Regions from separate parts of the Micromonospora sp. WMMD1128 genome, predicted to be linked through region 2. Evidence: riboswitches for the same ligand, from Rfam matches in the RefSeq annotation. Region 2 holds a riboswitch; the other holds the start of a gene.
What was found. A riboswitch is a leader RNA that binds a small molecule or an ion and turns the genes downstream of it on or off. The one in region 2 is predicted to bind thiamine pyrophosphate.

Region 1: it holds a riboswitch for thiamine pyrophosphate, as region 2 does, so the genes downstream of both, O7602_RS05585 (ECF transporter S component) here and O7602_RS02585 (thiamine phosphate synthase) in region 2, are expected to answer to the same signal.

What each region holds. Positions count from the first base shown of each region.
Region 1 covers NZ_CP114902.1:1,149,363-1,152,761, forward strand. Annotated here, with positions in the region: partial or broken gene O7602_RS05580 (ABC transporter ATP-binding protein) at 1-444, opposite strand, end outside; gene O7602_RS05585 (ECF transporter S component) at 539-1,129, opposite strand; TPP riboswitch at 1,205-1,311, opposite strand; gene O7602_RS05590 (alpha/beta hydrolase) at 1,389-2,225, shown strand; gene O7602_RS05595 (SIS domain-containing protein) at 2,222-2,971, shown strand; gene O7602_RS05600 (DUF6328 family protein) at 3,063-3,399, shown strand, end outside.
Region 2 covers NZ_CP114902.1:511,870-515,268, forward strand. Annotated here, with positions in the region: gene O7602_RS02575 (aldo/keto reductase) at 1-440, shown strand, start outside; gene O7602_RS02580 (DUF559 domain-containing protein) at 492-1,556, opposite strand; TPP riboswitch at 1,766-1,877, shown strand; gene O7602_RS02585 (thiamine phosphate synthase) at 1,872-2,498, shown strand; gene thiO (glycine oxidase ThiO) at 2,492-3,399, shown strand, end outside.

The sequences.
Region 1 (3,399 bases), 640 kb from region 2:
GAGGGCGAGCCGTTGCTGTTCGCCGCCGCTGAGCGCGGCGGTGGGGCGGTCCCGGTGGTAGGGGAAGCCGACCCGGCGCAGCGCCTCGTCGACCCGGGGCCAGATCTCCTCGGCGGGCACGCCCCGGTTCTCCAGCCCGAACGCGACGTCGTCGCCGGAGCGGGCCATCACGAGCTGGGTCTCCGGGTCCTGGAAGAGCACGCCGACGCGCTCGCGGGCCTTGCGCGGGTCCAGCCCGTCGATCTCGACGGTGCCATCCTGCTCGCCGGAGTCCTCGGGCAGCAGCCCGGCCAGCGCCGCCAGCAGCGTGCTCTTGCCGGCCCCGGAGGCACCGAGCAGCAGCACCCGCTCCCCGCTCTCGACGCGCAGGTCCACCCCGCGCAGAGCCCAGCGTCTGCGCCCCCCGTGCCGCCACCCGAACCCCCGCAGCACCACCCCACTCACCGCTCCACCCCCTCTGCCTCGTCGATCATGAAGTTGACGGCATCACAACGCGCTGAAATCACCGTCAACTTCATGATCGACAGCGGGATACCCGTCAGATCAGGGCTCGGTCGCGGCCGGCGGGGAAGCGGTCCAGGACGCCGGTGTTGGCCAGGGCGCGGGTCAGGACGTGGGCGCCGACGCCCGCGATGATCGTGGCGCTGGCGATGGTGATCAGGGCGTAGGGGATGCGGTAGTTGGTCAGGTCGTATGCCTTGTTCCAGTAGACGAAGTCGAAGATGGCCGCGCCGAGACCGGTGAGCGCGCCGGCAAGCGTCGCCACCGGCAGCTTGAACGAGCGGTAGCGGAACGCGGCGAACGCCAGCTCGGCGCCGATGCCCTGCATCAGGCCCTGGAGGATCACGATGCCGGCCCACTGGCTGCCCAGCAGCGCGGAGACGATCGCGGCCACCGTCTCGCAGTAGAGCGCCGCGCCCGGCTTGCGAATGATCAGGCCGGCGAGCACCGCCGGGATCAGCCACACGCCGTAGAGCACCGCCTGCGCCGGCGGGAAGAACGCGAACGCCGCGTCGGTGGCGCTCCAGAGCAGGCCCCAGGCCCAGAAGACGACGCCGAAGGCGACGGCGATCACCGAGGCGACGACGATGTCGACGGTACGCCAGCGGTTGCTGTCGGTGTGGTTCATGCGGACTCCCAGTTCGTGGTGCGGAACCAGGAGAAGACGCACGCCGCGCCCGGAATGTGCCCGGACGTCGACGCGGCTGGAGGTCGACCGAACTCCCTGCGCTGGCATTACCCAGATCAGGTTCGAGGGTCTGCGGGCACCGGCCCGCACTCTCAGCGCTGTGCGCTCCCCTGTCGGATGTGAAGTTGTCTCAACGGCAGACGCTAGCACCGATGTCGGGGCCAGGCCCAGCAGGGCGCGGGTCGGTATGGTGGCGATCATGCGGGTCGAGGCGCGGGATCTGACATTCGAGGTACGCACCGGCGGCCCCGAGGGCGGCGATCCGGTCCTGCTGCTGCACGGCTTCCCGCAGCACGCCGGCGAGTGGGATGCGGTGACGCCCGCGCTGCACGCCGCCGGGCTGCGCACGTACGCCCTCGACCAGCGCGGATACTCGCCCGGCGCACGGCCGGACGCCGTCGAGGCGTACCGCATCCCGGAGCTGGTGGCCGACGCGGCGGCCGTGCTGGACGCGCTCGGGGTGACCACCGCGCACCTGGTCGGCCACGACTGGGGCGCGATCGTGGCCTGGGGCCTGGCCGCGGCGCACCCGGAGCGGGTGCGGACGCTTACCGCGGTGTCGGTGCCGCACCCGGCCGCGATGGGGCATGCGCTCGCCACCGATCCGCGGCAGAAGGCGAAGTCCGCCTACATGGCGTTGTTCCGGATGCCGGGCAAGGCCGAGACGGTGCTGCTGGCGTTGCGCGGGGCCGCGCTGCGCCGGCTGCTGCGCGGGGTCGGCGACGCGGACGCGGTGGCCCGCTACGCCGAGCCGATGCGCGAGCCGGGCGCGCTCACCGTCGCGCTGAACTGGTACCGGGCGATGAGCGGGTCGGACATGAAGGCGGTCGGCCCGGTGGCGGCGCCGACCACGTACGTCTGGAGCGAGAAGGACGTGGCGATCGGCCGGACCGCCGCCGAGGCGTGCGCGGCGCACGTCACCGGCGACTACCGCTTCGTGACGCTTCCCGGCGTCAGCCACTGGATCCCCGACGAGGCCCCCGGCCCGCTGGCCGAGGCGATCCTGGCCCGGGTGCGAGGAACGGAGCAGACATGACGGTGAGCGCCCAGGCGTACCTGGCCACGGTGACCGAGATGATGGGCCGGGTGGCCGCCGAGCAGCGGGAGAACGTGGCCGCGGCGGCCGACCTGATCGCCGCGGCGGTACGCGCCGACGGGGTGGTGCACGCCTTCGGCACCGGGCACTCGGAGGCGCTCGCCATGGAGATCGCCGGCCGCGCCGGCGGACTGGTGCCCACCAACCGGATCGCGCTGCGTGACCTGGTGCTCGTCGGGGGTGAGCCGGCCGACGTGCTCGGCCCGAAGCTGGAACGCGAGCCGGCTGTGGCGCACCGCCTCTACGAGCTGGCCCCGGTCCGGCCGCCGGACGTGTTCGTGCTGGCCTCCAACTCGGGCGTGAACGGGGCGATGGTCGAGTTCGCGTCCGTGGTGAAGGAACACGGGCACGGTCTGGTGGCGGTCACCTCGGCCCGGCACTCGGCCCGGATGACCTCGCGGCATCCGTCCGGCCGCAAGCTCGCCGACTTCGCCGACGTGGTGCTGGACAACGGCGCCCCGTACGGCGACGCCACGCTGCCGCTGCCCGACGGTGGCGCGGTCGGCGCGGTCTCCTCGATCACCGCCGCGCTGCTGGCCCAGCAGATCACCGTCGAGGTGGTGGCCCGGCTGGTGGCTGCGGGGGAGCGTCCGCCGGTCTACCTGTCGGCGAACATCGCCGGCGGGGACGAGCACAACGCCGAGTGGGAGGCCCGGTACGCGGGCCGGATCCGCCGGGGTTCCTGAGTCGGTTTCGTGATCATCTGAACCGGGCACAGGCGCTGCTGCCGGCGGGCGTTCACCCGCCGGCCGTGCCGTCTTCACCGGAGGTTCACGAGTGTCCAAGGAATCCGAGAAGCAGCGTTGGCAGCGCAACTTCGCCGACCTGCTCCAGGAGCTGCGCGTGGCGCAGACCGGTGTGCAGATCCTTTTCGCCTTCCTGCTGACCATGCCGTTCAGCAACGCGTTCAACCGAACCACCGACTTCCAGCGCGACGTCTACGTCGTGGCGCTGCTGGCCGCCGCCGCTGCCGCCGCGATGATCATCTCGCCGGTGGCGTTCCACCGGGCGCTGTTCCGCCAGGGGCGCAAGCCGGAGTTGGTGCGCTTCGCCCACCGGATGGCTACCGGCGGCCTGTTCTTCATGCTGATCGCGATGGTCAGCGCGGTCCTGC
Region 2 (3,399 bases):
CGTCGGCGGGCCGCACCCGGTTCATCTCCGCGCAGAACCACTACTCGCTGCTGGAGCGGGGCGTGGAGGAGGAGATCATCCCGGCCTGCGAGCGGTTCGGCCTCGGCATGCTGCCGTTCTTCCCGCTCGCCAACGGGCTGCTCACCGGCAAGTACAAGCGGGGCCAGGAGCCCCCGGCGGGCAGCCGGCTCGCCGGCGGCGGCCGGTACGCCGAACGGCTGGCCGCAGCGCGTTGGGACACCATCGAGGCGATCGAGGCGTACGCGGCGGAGCGCGGGGTGAGCATGCTGAAGGTGGCCATCGGCGGACTCGCCGCCCGACCCGCGGTGACTTCGGTGATCGCCGGCGCGACCACGCCCGAGCAGGTACGCGCCAACGCCGACGCCGGCACCTGGCAGCCCACCGCCGAGGACCTGAGCACCCTCGACGCCCTCCTCTAGCCCTTCCCACCCGCGCTGCCCTCCCACCCGCGGCAACTCGTGAGTGGAACGTCATGGACGTCTCCGGGCGGTTTTGACGTCCATGGCGTTCCACTCGTGGGCGGAGACGCCGGTGAGTGGAACGCCAAGGACGTCTGCGGGGCGGAGCCTGGCCAAGCCGCGAGACCACTCGGCACCGAAGTCAGCACGTGGGACGTGCGTCGGCGTGCTCGGGCCAGCACCGGCACAGCCGGCGCGGGGCCGGCCGTGCGGCGGTCCGGGGCCGGGCCGCGCGGCCGTGCGGCGGTGCGGGGTCAGCGGGGCCGGGTGGTGGCGCGGCGTTCCGTGAGGGCCTGGTGGACCAAAGGCGACCGTGGCCTCGGGGCGGCGCAGCACGTCGTCGGCGGTGAACCGGAGGACGACCCACCCGGCCGAGCGGAGCGCGTTCAGGCGTGCCACATCCCGCCGGAACTGTGTCCGTTCCCGGTGGTGGTCGCCGTCGTACTCGACCGCGATGCGCAGCGCCGGCCAGGCCAGGTCGACCCGGGCCACGAAACGCCCGCCGTGGCGCACCTCGTGCTGGGCGGTCAGCGGGCCGAGACCGGCGTCGAGGAGGAGCAGCCGGAGCCGCGTCTCCATCGGAGACTCGCTCGCCGGCTCGGCCAGCGTCAGCACCTCGCGCAGCAGCGACGAGCCCGGCCAGCCCGGGCGTTCCGCGGCATAGGCGCGTAGCGCGGTCAGTTCCACCATCCGGCGACGCAGCAGCGCGTCGACGGCGACCAGCGCCTCCGCCCGGGGACCATGGCGACCGAGGTCGAATGCGGTGCGCAGCGCGGTGGTCACCGGCAGCCCGGCGAACCGGGTGCGATCCCGCTCGGACACGGGTGACCGCACGATCGACAGCCGGGGATGTGCGCGCAGCCGGGCGGTCGTCGGCAGGAGCACGGTCACCGGATCGCCCCGGGTGAGCAGGTCGACACCGAACAGCCAGGCGGCGCTTCGGCCGGCCACGGCGGCGCCGGGCGGTAGTCGCAGCGCGGCTGCGTCGCACCACATCCGGGGGTCGTCGGCGCGGTGGGCGTCCCGGTGCACGTACACGTCCGGCAGCAGGCGGACCCACGTCGGGCCGCGCAGCATCCGCCGCGTGATGCGTCCCTCGGCAACTGCTCGGCTGGCTCGGAACGGACACGCGGACAGGTCACGCGGGACGCGGGCGCGGGTCGACATCCGGACAGCGTGTCGTGCTGCGACGCCCACCCGCCGACCCGATCCGCCGAGTGGCGTGGTCCTGGGAAAAACGTCACCCGCTCTTCCGTACGGCCGGGGGAGCGTCGTACGGTAGGCCGCAAGTGACCCACGGGAGCCCGGTGTGGACCGGGCTGAGAGGGGGGCTGCCAGCCCCCGACCGTCGAACCTGATCCGGGTAATGCCGGCGCAGGGAGGAGCGTTGCCGTGCCGTCCCTGGGACGACTGCATCTCATCACCGACACCCGACCGGGGCGGGATCCGCTCGCCGTGCTGCGTGCCGCCCTGCCGGTGGCGCGCGCCGACCTCGTCGTGCAGGTGCGCGTGACCGACGACGCCACCGACCGGGAGGCGTACGACCTGGCTCGTCGGGTGGTCGGGGCGTGCCTGCCGTACCGGGCGCGTTGCCTGGTCAATGACCGGTTGCACGTGGCGCTCGCGGTGGGCGCGGCCGGCGGTCACGTCGGGGCGGACGACCTGCCGGTGGCCGCCGCCCGTCGGGTGCTCGGCGCCGACGCGGTGCTCGGCGCGACCGCCCGGGAGCCGGGCGCCGCCCGCGCGGCTGTCGACGCCGGGGCGACCTACCTGGGCGTGGGCCCCTGCCACGCCACCACCACCAAGCCGGGCCTGCCCGCGCCGATCGGCCCGGACGGGGTACGCGCCGTCGCCGGGTCGGTGACCGTGCCGGTGATCGCCATCGGCGGGGTGACCGCCGCGTCGGTGCCGGCGTTGCGGGCGGCCGGCGCGTACGGGGTGGCGGTGGTGGGCGCGCTCAGCGGGGCGGCGGATCCCGCGCACACCACCGCCGAGTTGCTGCGGGCGCTGACGTGTTAAGCGGGGCCCCTTCCTCTACCGAAAGCGTTAAGCGGGGCCCCCGCCTTACCGATGTGGGGGTGGTGGGGGGCGGGCCGGTGGGGTGGGCGATCGCGTGGCGGTGTGCGCAGCGCGGGCTGCGGGTGGTGGTGCACGACGACCGGCCCGGGTCGGGCGCGTCCCGGGTGGCCGCGGGGATGCTCTCCCCGGTCGCCGAGGCGTACTTCGGCGAGCACGAGCTGACCGGGCTGCTCGTCGAGTCCGCCCGCCGCTGGCCCGGCTTCGCCGCCGACCTGACCGAGGCGAGCGGCGTCGATCTCGGCCACCGCACCGACGGCACGCTCGTGGTCGGGCTCACCGCCGACGACGTGGCCGTGGCGGGGCGGCTGTGGGCGTACCAACAGGGGTTGGGGCTGCCGATCACCCGGCTGCGCCCCTCGGCGCTGCGCGACCTCGAACCGGCGATGACCACCCGGGTGCGCGGCGGCGCGGTCGCGCCCGGCGACCACCAGGTCGACCCGCGGCGGCTGGTCGCCGCGCTGCGCACGGCGGCCGAACGGGCCGGCGTGACGCTGCGGCCGGCGCACGTCGGCGCGTTGTCCGAGGTGGACGCCCGGGTCACGGTGGTCGCGGCCGGCTGCGGCGCGGCCCCGCTCACCGGGCTGCCGGTGCGGCCGGTGAAGGGTCAGGTGCTCCGGCTCCGCGCGCCCGGCGGCGGTCCGCCGGGCTTCCGGCACGTGATCCGGGGGTACGCCGACGGCGAGCCGGTCTACCTGGTGCCCCGGGACAGCGGCGAGGTGGTGGTCGGCGCGACCGTGGAGGAACGCGCGGACACCGAGGTCACCGCCGGCGGGGTGCTGACGCTGCTCCGCGCCGCCGTCGAGCTGGTGCCGGAGCTGACCGAGTACGAGCTGGTGGAGAC